4 regions of the Azonexus sp. GW821-FHT04F04 genome follow, and region 3 is predicted to be linked to each of the others. Evidence: riboswitches for the same ligand, from Rfam matches in the RefSeq annotation. Region 3 holds a riboswitch; each other region holds the start of a gene.

Region 1 (4,182 bases), on a different contig from region 3:
ATAGGCGTGGTAGCAGACGGCTTCCATGGTTTTGTCGGCGAAATCCACCGCCGCGGTCGACCCATAAGGCAAGCCGATTTCGTACAGGCAATCGGCGAAACCCATGATGCCGAGGCCGACCGGCCGATGCCGCAGGTTGGCGTTGCGCGCCTTGGGCGTGGCGTAAAAGTTGATGTCGACGACGTTGTCGAGCATGCGCAAAGCGGTGCTCACGGTGCGGGCCAGCTTGGCCTGATCCAAGGCGCCGTCCTTCAGATGCGCCAGCAGATTGACGGAGCCAAGGTTGCAGACGGCGGTTTCCTCGTCCGAGGTATTGAGCGTGATCTCGGTGCACAGGTTGCTCGAATGCACGACGCCGCAGTGCTGCTGCGGCGAGCGCAGGTTGCAGGCATCCTTGAAAGTGATCCACGGATGGCCGGTTTCGAACAGCATGGTCAGCATCTTGCGCCACAGCTGGACGGCGGGGATTTTCTTGTGCAGCTTGAGCCGGCCGGCGGCGGCCTGCACCTCGTAGCCGACGTAGGCCACCTCGAACTCGGCGCCGAATTTTTCGTGAAGATCGGGTACATCGACCGGTGAAAACAACGTCCATTCGGCGTTGTCCATCACCCGTTTCATGAACAGGTCGGGAATCCAGTTGGCCGTGTTCATGTCGTGCGTACGGCGGCGCTCGTCGCCGGTGTTCTTGCGCAAGTCGAGGAATTCCTCGATGTCGAGGTGCCAGGTTTCGAGATAGGCGCAGACGGCGCCTTTGCGCTTGCCGCCCTGGTTCACGGCGACCGCCGTGTCATTGACCACTTTCAGGAAAGGAATAACGCCCTGACTCTGGCCGTTGGTGCCCTTGATCCGGCTGCCCAGAGAGCGCACCGGCGTCCAGTCGTTGCCGAGGCCGCCGGCGTATTTCTGCAACAGCGCGTTTTCCTTGATGCTCTGGTAGATGCCGTCGAGATCGTCGGCGACGGTGGTCAGGTAGCACGACGACAGCTGCGAATGCAGCGTGCCGCTGTTGAACAGCGTCGGCGTCGAGCACATGAAATCGAAGCTGGAAATCAGGTCGTAGAACTCGATGGCGCGGGCTTCGCGGTCGATTTCGTTGAGCGCCAGGCCCATCGCGACGCGCATGAAGAAAATCTGCGGCAGTTCGATGCGGCGTCCTTCGATGTGCAGGAAATAGCGGTCATACAGCGTCTGTAGCCCAAGGTAGCCAAACTGCAGGTCGCGTTCCGGCTTGAGCGCGGCGGCCAGACGCAGCAGGTCGAAGCTGGCGAGGCGCGGGTCGAGCAACTCCGCGGCGATGCCCTGCTTGATGAAATTTGGCAAATATTCCGGGTTGACCGTGGCAAGCTCATCCAGCTTCACCGGCCGGCCGAGCACTTCGCGCCCCAGGCTGGCCAGCAACAGGCGGGCGGTGACCTGGTTGTAGGCTGGCTCGCGCTCGATCAGGGTGCGCGCGGCAAGGATCAGCGCCTGGTAAACGTCGGCCAGCGGCACCCCGTCGTAGAGATTTTTCAGGGCGCTATCAAAGATGGTTTTACCCGAAACCACGTCGCCAAGCCCGAAGCAGGCAGCTTCGCAATTCCTGAGCAGCAAGGCGCGATCAAGCGGCTGACGCACGCCGTTATCGAGCACATGGAGTTCGATAACAGCGGGCTCGTCCCCATGGCTGGCCGCCCGCTCACCGGCGCGGCGCTCGCGGTAAAGCACGTAGGCGCGGGCCACGTCATGCTCGCCAGCGCGCATCAACGCCAGTTCAACCTGATCCTGGATGTCCTCGATATGCACCGTGCCGCCGTCGGGCAGGCGGCGGGTCAGCGAATTGACCACCGTCTGCGTCAGGCGGGCGACGACCTCGCGCAGACGCGACGACACCGCGCTCTGGCTGCCCTCGACAGCAAGAAAGGCCTTGCTCAGCGCGACGGCGATCTTGTCGGCGTCGAAGGCAACGAGCGCGCCGTTGCGGCGGATGACTTGCAGAGCAGCAACCGCGAAGGCGTTAGCGGCTGAAAGAGACTGGACATTGGATGGCAAGGCGATTCTCCGTATCGGGGGGCGGAGAACCGAGTGCGTAACCGGCCGGCGCACGCGGACCAGCGCTGCGGAGACAAACCCGGCAACGACTGGACACGACGGACAAACAGCAATGGACCACGCAAAAAACCTCTCGTCAGGGACACCCCGCCCCAAAAACATGAAAGAAATTTGTCGTGGCAGGTCTCCTGGCTCTCGGTTCATTGCGTTTCACCCGCCTTCCCGGACGCATCCAGTGGCATGTGTTGGCGAAACGCTCGCCGATTACAGTTGCGGGGGCAGCCCCGGAATTCAGACCTTGCGGCCTGGCACCGGATTCCCGTTTTAATCCCCTGAAAGGGAACCATCAACAGCGCCGAGTCTAACGACGACGCATGCCATGGTCAACACCGGAACACTAAATAAGGCCTCAGTACTCACACCAGACACTACCGGTAGTGTTTTTTACCGGAACAGACGCCAGAGGATGCCGTCCGTGAGAAAATCCGTCCATGCGACCCCTAGCCTTCGTAGACCTCGAAACCACCGGCGCCACCGCCACCCATGACCGCATCACCGAAATCGGTATTGTCGAAGTCGATGCCGACGGTTCCGTGCGCGAATGGCAGCAGCTGGTCAATCCCGGCATGCGGATTCCGCCTTTCATCGAGCAACTGACCGGTATCAGCAACGACATGGTGGCCGATGCGCCGCCGTTCGAGGCTGTCGCCGCCGAAACCATGAAGCGCCTCGAAGGCCGGCTGTTCATTGCCCACAACGCGCGTTTCGACTATGGCTTTCTCAAGAACGAGTTCAAGCGCCTCGGCATCACGTTTCGCGCCTCGGTGTTGTGCACCGTCAAGCTGTCGCGCACCTTGTTTCCCGAGCACAAGCGGCACAATCTCGACAGCCTGATCGAGCGTCATGACCTGCAGGCCGAGGCCCGGCACCGGGCGCTGGCCGACGCGCAACTGATCCACCAGTTTTGGCAAAAAATCCACGTCGACCGCAGCATTCACGACATCGAAGCCGCGCTCAAGGCGCAGAACGCCCACCCCAGCCTGCCACCGCATCTCGACGCCGGGATCATCGATGAATTGCCCGAAGGCCCCGGCGTTTATCTGTTTTACGGTGAAAACAATCTGCCGCTCTATGTCGGCAAGGCCAAGGACATCCGCCAGCGCGTGCTCTCGCATTTTGCTGGCGACCACAGCGCTGCCAAGGAAATGGAACTCGCCCAGCAGGTCAAGCGCATCGACTGGGTCGAAACGGCTGGTGAAATTGGCGCGCTGCTCAAGGAATCGGCGCTGGTCAAGCAATTGCAGCCAAGTCACAACCGCCAATTGCGCAAGAACGACGAGGCCTGCACATGGACGCTGGTCGACGAGGGCGAAGGCTGGCTGCGCCCGCAACTCATGGCCCTGGCCGATATCGATGCCGGCCTGACCAGTGCCTGCTACGGCCTGTTCAAGACCACAAAAGAAGCCAACAAGGTGCTGCAAGCACTGGCCCAGTCGCACAATCTGTGCGATGTGCTGCTCGGGCTGGAAAAAGTAAAACCCGGCAAACCGTGCTTCGGCCACCAGATCCGCCGTTGCAAGGGGGCCTGCATTGGCGCCGAACCCTACGCCAAACATACAGTTCGTCTGATCTCGGCGCTCGTCGGCCTCAAGCTCGTCGCCTGGCCCTTCGCCGGCCCGGGGCTGTTTCGCGAGGGCGACCAAATCCACCTGATCGAAGGCTGGCGCTACCTCGGCAGCGCCGCCTCGGACGAAGAACTGCACGCCCTGCTCGACAGCCCGCGCCCGGCCTTTGACCGCGACATCTACAAAATCCTCACAAAATACGTCGGCAAGCTGATTCCGTTATCATCGAGCCGACCATCCTGAACGGAACCATCATGAAAACCGCCGCCCTTGTTATCGCCACCCTCTCGGCTTTCTCCCTGCCCACCGTCGCCGAAGAAATCGGCTGCTCGACAACGACCTGGAAACTGATCGGAGCCAATCACCGGGTCTGCATTTACGCCTACGACGACCCGAAGATTCCCGGTGTGACCTGCCACGTCAGCCAGGCCCGCACCGGTGGCGTCAAGGGCAGCTTCGGGCTGGCCGAAGATCCGTCGCAGTTCTCGCTGGCCTGCCGCCAGATCGGCCCGATCACCCTGCCCCCCAA
Region 2 (4,182 bases), on a different contig from region 3:
GTTCGACATGGCCGCCCCGCCCGGCTTCCAGCAAATCGATCGAATCGAGCGGCAGGATGCGCTGGGCCCACAGGCTGCCGGGGTAGCTCGAATAGCGGCCGCGCTCGCGGGCCAGTTCGGTCGATGCCCCGTAGGCGTGGTAGCAGACGGCTTCCATGGTCCGGTCGGCAAATTCGACGGCTTCCGGCGACGCGTAAGGCAGGCCGAGTTCGTACAGGCAATCGGCGAAACCCATGATACCGAGGCCGACCGGCCGGTGGCGGAGGTTGGCGTTGCGTGCCTTGGGCGTCGCGTAGAAATTGATATCGACGACGTTGTCGAGCATGCGCAAGGCGGTCTGCACGGTGCGCGCCAGCTTGGCCTGGTCGAGGGCGCCATCCTTGAGGTGGGCCAGCAGATTGACCGAGCCGAGATTGCAGACGGCGGTTTCCTCGTCCGAAGTGTTCAGCGTGATCTCGGTGCACAGGTTGGACGAATGCACGACGCCGACGTGCTGCTGCGGCGAGCGCAGGTTGCAGGCATCCTTGAAGGTGATCCAGGGATGCCCGGTCTCGAACAGCATGGTCAGCATCTTGCGCCAGAGCTGGACGGCGGGCAGCTTCTTGTGCAGCTTCAGTTTCCCGGCGGCAGCCTTGGCTTCATAGGCGACATACGCCGCTTCGAATTCGGCGCCGAACTTTTCATGCAGATCGGGCACATCGACCGGCGAGAACAGCGTCCATTCGCCGTGGTCGATAACCCGCTTCATGAACAGGTCGGGAATCCAGTTGGCGGTATTCATGTCGTGGGTGCGGCGCCGCTCGTCGCCAGTGTTCTTGCGCAGGTCGAGGAATTCCTCGATGTCGAGGTGCCAGGTTTCAAGATAGGCGCAGACCGCGCCTTTGCGCTTGCCGCCCTGGTTGACCGCGACCGCCGTGTCATTAACCACCTTGAGAAAGGGAATGACGCCCTGGCTCTGGCCGTTGGTGCCCTTGATCCGGCTGCCCAGCGAGCGCACCGGCGTCCAGTCGTTGCCCAGGCCACCGGCGTATTTCTGCAGCAGGGCGTTTTCCTTGATCGACTGGTAGATGCCTTCGAGATCGTCGGCCACCGTGGTCAGGTAGCACGACGATAGCTGCGAATGCAGCGTGCCGCTGTTGAACAACGTCGGCGTCGAGCACATGAAATCGAAGCTGGAAATCAGGTCGTAGAACTCGATGGCGCGGGCTTCGCGGTCGATTTCGTTCAAGGCCAGGCCCATCGCGACGCGCATGAAAAAAATCTGCGGCAGTTCGATGCGACGGCCGTCGATGTGCAGGAAATAACGGTCGTACAGCGTCTGCAGGCCGAGGTAGCCGAATTGCAGGTCGCGCTCGGGCTTCAGGGCGGTAGCCAGGCGCGGCAAATCGAAGGAGGCGAGGCGCGGGTCGAGCAGTTCGGCTTCGATGCCCTGGGCGATGAAATTGGGCAAATATTCGCTGTTGACAGCAGCAATCTCGCTCAACGACCGCGCTTCGCCGAGCACTTCGCGGCCAAGGCTGGCCAGCAGCAGGCGCGCCGTCACCTGGTTGTAGGCCGGCTCGCGTTCGATCAGGGTGCGCGCGGCGAGGATCAGCGCCTGGTGCACGTCAGCCAGCGGCACGCCGTCGTAAAGGTTGCGGATGGCGCTGTCGAGCACCCGTTCGGCATCCACCGCACTGCCCAGCCCGGCGCAGGCATCGGCGCACAGGCCGGCCAGTTCGGCGCGGTCGAGCGGCCGGCGCTGGCCGCCATCCAGAACGTGGATCAGCGGCGCGCCGGCCAGCGGCTGGGCGACCGAACGCTCGCTGGCCCGCCGTTCGCGGTAGAGCACGTAGGCCCGCGCCACGTCGTGCTCGCCGGAGCGCATCAGGGCCAGTTCGACCTGGTCCTGGATGTCCTCGATATGCACCGTGCCGCCATCCGGCATCCGCCGGGTCAGCGAACGGACGACCGCCTGCGTCAGGTGGGCCACGACGTCGCGCACCCGTGACGAGACGGCACTCTGGCTGCCTTCGACGGCGAGAAAGGCCTTGGTCAGCGCGACGGCGATCTTGTCGGCATCGAAGGCGACGACCGCGCCGTTGCGGCGGATGACTTGCAGGGCGGCGGCGGCGATTTCGCTGCCGGTGGATAAGCTCAGGACATTGGATGACAAGGCGATTCTCCGTATCGGGGGGCGGAGAATCGACGAGGCGCCCGGCCGCCAATCGGCGCGACCGACCGCAGCGCCCGCGGGCAGCAACCCGTGGTCGAATCGGTCAGGCGAACGAACGGCAAGAAAGACACGCAATAAACCTCTCGTCAGGGACACCCCGCCCCAAAACCATGAAAGAAAGTTCGTTGCGGCAGGTCTCCTGGCTCTCGGTTCAGCGCGCTCCACCTACCTTCCCGGACGCATCCAGTGGCATGTGTTGGCGAAGCGCTCGCCGATTACAGTTGCGGGGGCAGCCCCGGAATTCAGACCTTGCGGCCTGGCACCGGATTCCCGTTTTAATCCCCTTGCGGGGAACCTTCAACGGCTCGAAGTCTAGTTGGGGCATATCGGATATGTCAAGCGCGCGACCACTACATTTAGTACTCGAATACAAAAACACCACTACATGTAGTGGAGTTTCGAGGGCTTCGGCGAGTCAATTTGCAGGCTTGTTGCTCGTATCACTTCGGCTTGATTGCTCGGCATTGATTCTGTTGTGTTCGATTTTTCCTGGTTCCGATTTTTTCTCAACATGGCCTTGCAAAGGCGATCAGCATCTTTCCGTACCTCGCTAAGCAATTTGACTTTCAACTCCCGCAGGTAACGACAAGGTGAATTTCGTCATACCCTCCGTCGAGCTTACAGTGATGTCCCCGCCATGTGCAGCCAAGATAGAACGCGTGATTGCCAGCCCCAAGCCAGAACCCTCGGTTGTCCGCTGGCGAGAGCTATCAGCACGGTAAAAACGATCAAACAAGCGAGGCAAGTGCTCGGCTGGAATACTTGGCCCGGTGTTTTCAACGGCCAATTGAACCACCTCGTCGCGATGCATTTCGATTGCTACCGTTACCGTTCCACCGACCGGGGTATAGCGCAGCGCATTGGAGAGCAGATTGCTGATTGCCCGGCGCAGCATCAGACGGTCACCGGATACGGTGCCGTGCCCAACGACCGACAGGCGAATTTCCTTTTCCTCGGCCAGCAACCCGTAGAACTCCATCAATTCCGCAACCTCGTCGGCAAGTTCGAGTCGCTCCTGATGCGGGATGAGTTGCTTGTTCTCGGCCTTGGCCAGGAAAAGCATGTCGGCGATCGTCCGCGACAAGCGCTCGAACTCTTCGGCGTTGGACGCCAGAATGTCCCGATATTCGTCGGCCGATCTGGCGCGCGACAGCGTGACCTGGGTTTGGGTCAGCAAGTTGCTGACCGGCGTTCTCAGTTCATGGGCAAGGTCTGACGAGAAGTCCGACAGGCGCTGAAAGGACTCTTCCAGCCGCGACAGCATGTCGTTCAGGGTGCTCGCCAAGTCGCCCAGTTCAAGGGGAATAGCCTCGACTGGCAGACGGGTGTGCAACCGGTTGGCGGTGATCGCGGCAGCTTGACGCTTGATCGTCTGCAGCGGTGCCAGTCCGCGCCGGACGACAAACCATCCGAGCAGGCCCATGGCCAGCGTGGCCAGCAGCATGAACACCCACAGGGTTTGCCGGAAAGCGCCCATGAAATGTTCGTGATGCGATATTTCGGTGGCCACCACGACGGTATACGAGGATCCGGCCTGGCCTCCGGACGTCAAAGTGGCCGAAATGCCCCGCCATGGGAGACCATCGTCGGCGACCCATTTGATCGGGCGTCCACTACCGGTCGCCAGTCGATCGCTGAGCAATTCAGTGGGCAGAACAAGCCCTACATGGGCATCCAAGCGTTGCCGATTAGGTCCGACTACGGCAATGACCAAACCGTGATGCCCAGTCAAAGCCTCATCCAACTGTTTTGCCAGCGTCTCGCCACTTGGCGTGGCCAGCGCTTTCTCAAGAACATGCTTGGCCAACTCCATTTTGCCGGCCAGCACCTCGATGTCCTGCTCTTCGAAGTGTTGTTCCACCGAGCGCCCGATCAGCAACCCAAGCAGGAACAGCACGAATACCGACGCCAATGCAAACCACAAGGTTAGGTGAAGCGTCAGTGATCGACTCTGTGTTTGACTCAAT
Region 3 (4,182 bases):
GACCGGCAAGCCGGTTCTCGGTGTTTTGCCTTATTTGCACGGCCTGATGCTCGATGCCGAGGACGCCATCGCGACTGCCACGGTCGACCGGGAAAAAACGCCAAAATTGAAAGTCATCGCGCCGGCTTACCCGCGTGTTTCCAACCACAACGACCTTGACCCATTACGCCTGCACCCGGAAGTCGATTTCCGCTGGATCGGCCCGGGCGAAACGGCGCCGGCGGCCGACCTGATCGTTCTGCCCGGTTCCAAGGCTGTCCGTGCCGATATCGACTGGCTGCGCGAAAAGGGCTGGGCGGCGGCCATTCACAAGCATCTGCGTTATGGCGGCAAGGTGGTCGGCCTATGCGGCGGCTACCAGATGCTGGGCCAATTGATCCACGATCCGCAGGGGCTGGAAGGCCAGCCGGGCAGCACGCCGGGGCTGGGCGTGCTGGATGTGGAAACGACGCTCGAAGCCGAGAAGCAGCTACGAAATGTGAGTGGTCACTTGTCGCTTCCCGGCCAGCCAGCGATGACAGGCTACGAGATTCACCTCGGCGTGACGCGCGGCACCGGCTTGGCGCAAAGCGCCGTTCAGCTGGCGGATGGCGTGCCCGACGGTGCCATTTCCCCCGACAACCAGGTCTTCGCAACCTATTGTCACGGCGTTTTCGATCACCCGGAAGCGCTGACCGCCTTGCTCGCCTGGGCCGGCATGCAGGAAACCGAGCAGGTCGATTTCGCCGCCCGGCGCGAGGCCGATCTTGAACGTCTGGCCGACTCGGTCGAGGCCGCGCTGGATTGGAAAAAAATGGCCGATCTGCTTCCGGGCGGCTTTGAATCTCAGCCCGTCGAACGCAGCGTATAAGCCAGGCAAAGCCGTAGCGGGATAGCGGCGGCGGTGAACAGGTCGGTCAGTTCGCTGGTGCTCAGGGTGGCCGGCATGACGCTGACCCGACCGTTGCCAACCTCGAAAACCGGGGTTTCGAGCAGCGACCGGCGGGCGGACTCGAGGGCGCTGATCGTCTCGCCATCCAGATTGGTGCTGGCCAGCACGAGAAAATGAATGGCCGGGGCCGGGGCGCCGCTCAGCGGATCGTTGTCGGGCGTGCGCGGCAACGGTGTGCTGCGCACGCGGGTATCTTCTTCGATGCGCCAGGGCCAGATGTAAAGGCCCGCGGTGTCATCCGGCCGGCTGATGCGGACGGGCAGGGTGGCGTGTTTGGCGATGACTTCGCGCAAGGCGGTGAGGCGGGTGAAAAGGGGCATGGCGTTCTCCTGAACGTGCCGGGTGGCTGGTCAGGCTAGCACAGCGCAGCGTGGTTAGCCGGGCTGTTTGAGGCTCAGCGGCAATCCGGCGGCGACCAGCGTGACCTGATCGCAAACAGCCGCTACGCGCTGGTTGAGGCGACCCTGTTCGTCGGCGAACAACCGCGAGACGGGGTGCATGGGGACGATGCCCCAGCCGACTTCGTTGGAGACGAGGATGATGTGACCGGGCAATTGCGGCAGCAGGTCGATCAGCGCGGCGGTTTCTTCGCGGAACAGCGGGCAGTCGATCGCCTCGCCGGCTTCGGCCTGCGTCGCGGCTTTGCCGGCGAAGAGCAGGTTGGATAGCCACAGGGTCAGGCAATCGACCAGCAAGCAGGTGTCCGGGGCCGCCAGTTCGCGCAGGCGGGTGGCGAGGTACAGGGTTTCTTCAGTACAGCCCCACTCGGCCGGCCGGCGTTCGCGGTGGTGGGCGACGCGGCGGGCCATTTCGCCGTCGAGGGCCTGGGCGGTGGCGAGGTAGACGACTTTCAGGCCGCGTTTTTCGGCCGATTCGCGGGCGCGTTGTTCAGCCAAGAGGCTCTTGCCCGAGCGTGCGCCACCGAGGATCAGTTCTTTCATGGGCATGCATTGTCGGCGAACCGGCCGGTATAATCCACCCCGATTCGACGAAACGGAACCCGGTGCGAGTTAATTCTCAATTCCGGGGCGGGCCCGCCGCTGTAATCGGGGACGGATGCTGCAACAGGCCACTGGTGAAAACCGGGAAGGCGCAGCGCTCCGGCTGATCCGAAAGCCAGAAGACGTGTCGAATCCTCTTGGGAAGCCTGTGGACAGGGTTTCGCGGCAGCGTTTTGGCGAATTCGCCAGACGTCGTCGCGAGGCCCTCTTTCTTTTGGAGAATCGGATGCATTCGTTGGACTTCAAGATCACCGCCCCGGACCGGGGAATCGAAAATTCGCTCAAAAATCGCGTTGACCGCAAGACCAAGCCGCTCGGCGCGCTCGGTCTGCTCGAACGCACGGCCATCCAGATCGGCCTGATCCAGCAAAGGCTCGATCCGGAGTTCGGTCAGCCGCACCTGCTGGTTTTCGCCGGTGACCACGGCGCGGCCAGTGCTGGTGTCTCGGCCTACCCGCAGGATGTGACCTGGCAGATGGTCGAAAACTTCCTGGCTGGCGGCGCCGCGATCAACGTTTTCGCCCGCCAGAACGGCCTGCATCTGGCCATCATCGACGCCGGCGTGGCGCACGATTTCGGCAAACGTGCGGGGCTGATCGACGCCAAGATCGCCGCCGGCACGGCCAATTACATTGAAGAGCCGGCGATGACCGCCGAGCAATGCGCCCAGGCCATCGCCCGAGGTGCCGAAATCAGCCGCAATCTGTCGGCCAATGGCTGCAATGTCGTCGGCTTCGGCGAAATGGGTATCGGCAATACCGCCGCCGCCTCGCTGATCACCCACTGCCTGACCGGCCTGCCGCTCGCCGACTGCATCGGTCGCGGTACCGGGCTCGATGATGCCGGGCTGGCGCGCAAACAGGCGCTGCTCGAAAAGGCGCTCAACCGCTATCGCGCCGTCGGCGGCAGCAACGAGCCGCTGGCCGTGCTGGCCGAATTCGGCGGCTTCGAAATCGCCATGATGGTCGGCGCCATGCTCGGCGCTGCCGAAGCGAAGATGACCTTGCTCATCGATGGCTTCATCGTGGGCTCGGCGGCCCTGACCGCCACCCGGCTGGTCCCGGCGCTGGCCGAATACAGCGTGTTCTGCCACCGCTCGGCCGAAGCCGGCCACGCCGCCCAGTTGGCGGCGCTCGGTGCCGAACCCTTGCTCGACCTCGGCCTACGCCTCGGCGAAGGGACCGGTGCCGCGCTGGCCTTCCCGCTCGTTCAGGCCTCGGTCAATTTCCTCAATGAGATGGCCAGTTTTGAGTCAGCTGGCGTATCTGACAAAGCATGATCCGCCGCGAGCTGGCTACCTTCTTCGCCGCTCTCGGCTACTTCACCCGGCTGCCGGTGCCCGGCTGGGTCGGCTATTCGCCTGACGGGCTGGCCCGGGCGGCGCGCTATTTGCCGGCCATCGGCTTGCTCGTTGGCGGCGTCGGAGCGCTGGTTTTTTGGCTGGCCGGCCAAGTCTGGGTGCAGCCGGTGGCCGTCGTGCTTAGCATGATCGCCACCATCGCCCTGACTGGCGCCTTCCACGAGGACGGGTTGGGCGACACTGCTGACGGCCTCGGCGGTGGCTGGGACAAGGCGAAAATCCTGGCGATCATGAAGGATTCGCGGGTCGGCAGCTATGGCGTGATCGCCATCGTTCTCGCTCTGCTCGGCAAGTTCGCCTTGCTGTCGACGCTGCCGGCCGGGCAGGTGGTGGCGGCGCTCATCGCCGGCCACGCGGTTTCCCGCTTCTGCGCTATCAGCCTGATGGCAACCATGGATTACGCCCGTGACGACGAGACCAGCAAGGCCCGCCCGGTCGCCGCCCGGCTTGGCCTTGGCCCGCTCCTCTTTGCGCTGGTTTTCGCCGGCCTGCCGTTACTGCTCCTTGTGCCTGAGCCGGCGATGACCGCCATCGCCCTGGCCGCATTGGCCACCCTCTGGCTCGTCGCCAAATGTCGCCGCTGGCTTGGCGGCTATACAGGCGACTGCCTGGGGGCCGTGCAGCAACTGGCCGAAATCGCTTTCTACCTCGGCTTGGCTGCGTTTTTTTAGCGCCGCTACAGGGAAATGTGGCATTCCCAAGGTCAACCAGAAAAATTGCCCAAAATTGAAAGGCAGCCGGTGGCTGTCCATCGGCTGATTTGCCGTTAAGCTTCCGGCATCGCACTAGCGTCCGAACCCATGGAAAAACCCCACGCCCCCTCCACCGAAAAGAACCGCGAGCCGATTCTCGCCGTGCTCCGCGAGGTCTTTGCCGACCGCCGCCTGGTT
Region 4 (4,182 bases), on a different contig from region 3:
GACGAGGTGCCAACCGCCGAGTGGATGGCAACATTACAGAACAGCATGAACGGCACCGATAGAAAACCGCCCCCCGCAGCAACCAGACTCGACACGCCCCCAATAGCGCCCCCGACAGCAAACAATCCGGCCGGTCCGGGCAGTTGCCGGTGGGCTTGCGGCTTGAAATCGAGGATCATCTGGATCGAGGCGTAATAAACGATGACGACAAAAATCACCGTCATCGGCCCGGTCGGCACCTGACCAGCGACCAGCGAGCCAGCAAAAGTCCCAAGCACCAGACCCGGCGCCAGATTGCGGACAACATCCCAACGCACCGCGCCATGCGCATGGTGGGCGCGCATGCTGGAAATGGACGTGAAAACGATGGTCGCCATCGAGGTACCGAGCGCCAGATGCATGACATGCTCCGGCGGGAAGTTCTGGGCGACGAACAGCATGTACATGAACGGGACGAGGGTCAGCCCGCCGCCAACGCCGAACAGACCGGCAACGAAGCCGCCGAAGATTCCCAGCAGGGGATAGGCCAGCCACCAGATTGTCATGAGTTATCTGCCATGAGACGGTTGATGAATGCCCACTCGTCGGGCGTGACCGGCATGATCGACAGGCGGTTGCCGCGGGCAAGGAGGCGCATGTTGGCAAGCTCCGGATAACCGCGCAGTTTGGCCAGCGGAATCAGGTGCGACTTGCTGACGAACCGGACATCGCGCAGCCACCAGCGCGGATTTTCCGGTTTCGATTTTGGGTCAAAATACCGGTTGACCGTAGCAAACTGCGTCTCGTCCGGATAAGGCTCGGAACATACTTCGCAAATGCCGGCAATGCCCGGTTCGGCGCAACTGGAGTGGTAAAAGAAGGCAAGGTCACCGACCTGCATCGCATCGCGCATGAAATTTCGCGCCTGATAGTTGCGTACACCGAACCACGGAAACGCCTGTCCCGGCGCGCCAGCGAGGTCGTCGATGGAAACCTCGTCCGGCTCCGATTTCATCAGCCAATATTGCATGCGTTCAGGTAATTTCGAGGGCAAAAAAAAGGCCCCCGCAAGTGCCGTCAGGCCGGCATCCTGAACCTGGGTCCAGAGTGGTCGCATTCCTTCCGCATCAGGCACGCTCACTGGGAGCGCGCACAACAGCGGATTGATGGTCCGCAACCGATGCCAATTAGCATTGGTTCAAGGAATGTATGGCCTTAACAAACACCGCAGGGGACGCTCGGCGGGCGGCGCCGGGGTCAGCAGAACCGACTACAGGTCCAGTTGCTGCTGGGGCGCAAGCACGGCATCAAGTCGTGCTCCCATGTCACCGATTCTACGCTTCGTTTCGGAAGTATCAACTGCTTCCGAGAACTCTTTTCCAGCCCCGCCGGCAGCCCCGGAAAGGTGCTCGTGGGCAATGTTCAGGGCAGCCATGACGGCGACGCGTTCGGCGATGGTGTTCTTGGTGCGCTGCGCGATGTCACGCATTTTGTTGTCGACCAGATCAACCGCCGAGAGCAGGGCATCACGCTCTTCTGGCGTGCAGGCGACGCGGTATTCGCGACCCATGATCTTGACGTCGAGGAAATTCGGCTCGCCACTCATCTCAGACATCCTCGGGAATCTTGTCCATCAGACCTTCAAGTCGCTCGCGGGCGACCGTCATCGTCTGCCGCAGATGCAGCCGTTCAGCCTCGGCCGCGGTCATCTGGTTCTTCAAAACCTCATTCTCGGCGCGCAACTGATGAACCAGTGCGACAACCTGTTCGATTTTGGCTTCTAGCGTTTCGAGTTCCACATTCATGCGACGAACTATAGAGGGAAAAACGCCGCGTGGTCAAGGACTAAGCCATTATTCTAAAAGTGGTTTATAGCAAACACCAGCATGCCGCCTGATGCGCTGCAGCACGAATGAATGTAGAATGCGCGCCGTGTCAGGTGCTGCGTAAGGTTTCTCCAAACGCAGTTAAACGGGAAAGCGGTGCGTCTCCAACGAGACAAATCCGCTGCTGCCCCCGCAACGGTAAGCAAGTGCGGGCGTATCAACATGCCACTGGGTGCCAACCTGGGAAGGCGATACGTCAAGACTTGTGAGCCCGGATACCGGCCTGAGACAAAAAGCGGAAGTGCCACGGGGGTGTGGTGCGGGTTAACGCAACCAGCCCTTCTCCCCTCGCACTTCCTTTTCAATGCTCTTCCGGCATGCGGGGACGCCCGCCGGGAAAAGGAAAACCATGTATCCACGTTTGAAACCAATGGCCGCGCTGCTGGCCTTGTCTTTTGCCCCTGCGGCTTTCGCCGTCGACCAGCTCGCCGCACTTGACCCCATTCTGATCACTGCAACGCGTCAGGAAATGCGCGTCGCGGAACAGTTGTCGGATGTTTCCGTGATCGAACGCGAAACCATTGATGCGGCCGGCCAATCGAGCCTCGAAGAAATTCTGTCGCGGCAACCGGGCATCGAATTTTCGGTCAACGGCAGCTTCGGTGCCAGCTCATCGCTGTACATGCGCGGCACAAGCGGCGCCCATGTGTTGCTGCTGGTGGATGGCATGCGCATGGGATCGGCCACTTCGGGCAGCGCTTCATGGAATCGCATCCCAGCTAGCCAGATCGAGCGTATCGAAATCGTCCGCGGCCCGGCCTCATCGCTCTATGGCAGCGATGCCATCGGCGGGGTCATTCAGGTATTCACTCGCCAAAGTGACGGACCTCTCCGCTTTTATGGCGAAGTGGGCGCTGGCTCTTACGATACCGCCTCGGCCTCCGGTGGATTTTCTGGCGCGCAGAACGGCTGGCGTTACGCACTGAATGCGGCCACCCATTCGACTGCCGGTTTCAACAGCAAGCCGTGGACCGCCACAGCCAACAAGGATCGCGACGGTTTCTGGATGAACAGCCTGAGCGGCCGGCTGGCCTACAGCTTTGCCAAGGGCCATGAAGCCGGCATCAATTTCTTTTACAGCGACGGGGAAAGCAAGTACGACGGCAGCGGCGCAACGGTCGACTGGCGTAACCGGAACAGCGTGAGCAGCATGAATGCGTTCATAAAAAACGCGCTGACTGAAAACTGGACCAGCACGGTCACTGTCGGGACGAGCGCCGATGATTCCGATGACATCAAGAACGGGTTGCGAAACAGCAATTTCCGGACTGATCAGCGCCAATATTCCTGGCAAAACGATCTGCGCACCCGGTTTGGCAATTTCCTGCTCGCCGCCGAGCGCCTGGAACAGGAGGTCGACACCACGGCCGCCTACGCCGTCCGCGAACGAACCAACAATTCCCTGCTCGGTGGCTGGACGTTTGGCTACGAAGCGCACCGCCTGCAGGCCAACCTGCGCCGCGACGACAATTCGCAGTTCGGCGAAAAGACGACCGGCTCGCTGGCCTACGGCTATCGCTTCTCGCGCAACTGGCGTGCCAACGTGGGTTACGGCACCGCCTTCAAGGCACCGACCTTCAACGACCTCTACTACCCCCTGAGTTTTGGCTATCACGGCAACCCCAACCTTGTGCCGGAAAATGCCCGCAACCGCGAAGCGGCCTTGCATTTCGAAACCGGTACACAGCACGTTTCGCTGACCTGGTATCTGAATCGCGTCGAAAACCTGATCGTGTGGACCAATACGCCGAGCAACGTCGGCAGCGCGCGACTGGAAGGCATCACCCTGGCCTACGAGGGCGTGCTTGCCGGCCTCAACGTTCAGGCCAGTTACGACTATCTGGACGCCAAGGATCTGGACACCGATCTTCGTCTGGCCCGCCGCGCGCAGAATCGCGTCGCCGCAGCCATCGGCAAAACGCATGGCGCCTGGGAATGGCGCGTCGAGGAACAGGTCAGCGACGACCGCATGGATTATCCTTTCGGCCAGCCGGCCAAGAAGTTGGGCGGTTATTCGCTCACCAACCTCTATGGAGCCTATCGATTTGCCAAGGACTGGTCGGTTTTCGCCCGGGTCAACAATCTGTTCGACCGAGAGTACGTGTTGGCCGACACCTATGCCACGCCGGGCATGAACGCCTTCGTCGGTATCCGCTACAGTCCGAAGTAACAATTCATGCCCACCCGTCACCGCGCCTTCCTGATTCTCGCCAGCCTCGGCCTTCTGGCCGTGGCGAGTATCGGGCTGGCGTTGACAGTGGGTAGTTTCAAGGTTTCCTACGGTGAAGTGCTGGCTGCGCTGCTGGGCAGTGAAGGC

Evidence for each region. A riboswitch is a leader RNA that binds a small molecule or an ion and turns the genes downstream of it on or off. The one in region 3 is predicted to bind cobalamin.
Region 1: linked by a shared signal. The riboswitch ahead of AC07TV_RS14095 (ribonucleoside-diphosphate reductase subunit alpha) and the one ahead of cobT (nicotinate-nucleotide--dimethylbenzimidazole phosphoribosyltransferase) in region 3 are both predicted to bind cobalamin.
Region 2: linked by a shared signal. The riboswitch ahead of AC07TV_RS21035 (ribonucleoside-diphosphate reductase subunit alpha) and the one ahead of cobT (nicotinate-nucleotide--dimethylbenzimidazole phosphoribosyltransferase) in region 3 are both predicted to bind cobalamin.
Region 4: linked by a shared signal. The riboswitch ahead of AC07TV_RS01370 (TonB-dependent receptor domain-containing protein) and the one ahead of cobT (nicotinate-nucleotide--dimethylbenzimidazole phosphoribosyltransferase) in region 3 are both predicted to bind cobalamin.

The regions. Positions count from the first base shown of each region.
Region 1 covers NZ_JBWKSX010000007.1:20,157-24,338, reverse strand. Annotated here, with positions in the region: gene AC07TV_RS14095 (ribonucleoside-diphosphate reductase subunit alpha) at 1-2,028, opposite strand, end outside; cobalamin riboswitch at 2,190-2,391, opposite strand; gene AC07TV_RS14090 (3'-5' exonuclease family protein) at 2,520-3,896, shown strand; gene AC07TV_RS14085 (CreA family protein) at 3,908-4,182, shown strand, end outside.
Region 2 covers NZ_JBWKSX010000016.1:6,396-10,577, reverse strand. Annotated here, with positions in the region: gene AC07TV_RS21035 (ribonucleoside-diphosphate reductase subunit alpha) at 1-2,155, opposite strand, end outside; cobalamin riboswitch at 2,328-2,529, opposite strand; gene AC07TV_RS21030 (heavy metal sensor histidine kinase) at 2,766-4,181, opposite strand; gene AC07TV_RS21025 (heavy metal response regulator transcription factor) at 4,178-4,182, opposite strand, start outside.
Region 3 covers NZ_JBWKSX010000008.1:125,296-129,477, forward strand. Annotated here, with positions in the region: gene AC07TV_RS15870 (cobyric acid synthase) at 1-850, shown strand, start outside; gene AC07TV_RS15875 (Pvc16 family protein) at 826-1,251, opposite strand; gene cobU (bifunctional adenosylcobinamide kinase/adenosylcobinamide-phosphate guanylyltransferase) at 1,306-1,872, opposite strand; cobalamin riboswitch at 1,901-2,078, shown strand; gene cobT (nicotinate-nucleotide--dimethylbenzimidazole phosphoribosyltransferase) at 2,159-3,211, shown strand; gene AC07TV_RS15890 (adenosylcobinamide-GDP ribazoletransferase) at 3,208-3,963, shown strand; gene AC07TV_RS15895 (DUF938 domain-containing protein) at 4,093-4,182, shown strand, end outside.
Region 4 covers NZ_JBWKSX010000001.1:282,363-286,544, reverse strand. Annotated here, with positions in the region: gene AC07TV_RS01395 (sulfite exporter TauE/SafE family protein) at 1-545, opposite strand, end outside; gene AC07TV_RS01390 (EVE domain-containing protein) at 542-994, opposite strand; RNA gene ssrS (6S RNA) at 1,038-1,216, opposite strand; gene AC07TV_RS01380 (cell division protein ZapA) at 1,250-1,585, opposite strand; gene AC07TV_RS01375 (hypothetical protein) at 1,587-1,784, opposite strand; cobalamin riboswitch at 1,900-2,106, shown strand; gene AC07TV_RS01370 (TonB-dependent receptor domain-containing protein) at 2,215-4,035, shown strand; gene AC07TV_RS01365 (FecCD family ABC transporter permease) at 4,042-4,182, shown strand, end outside.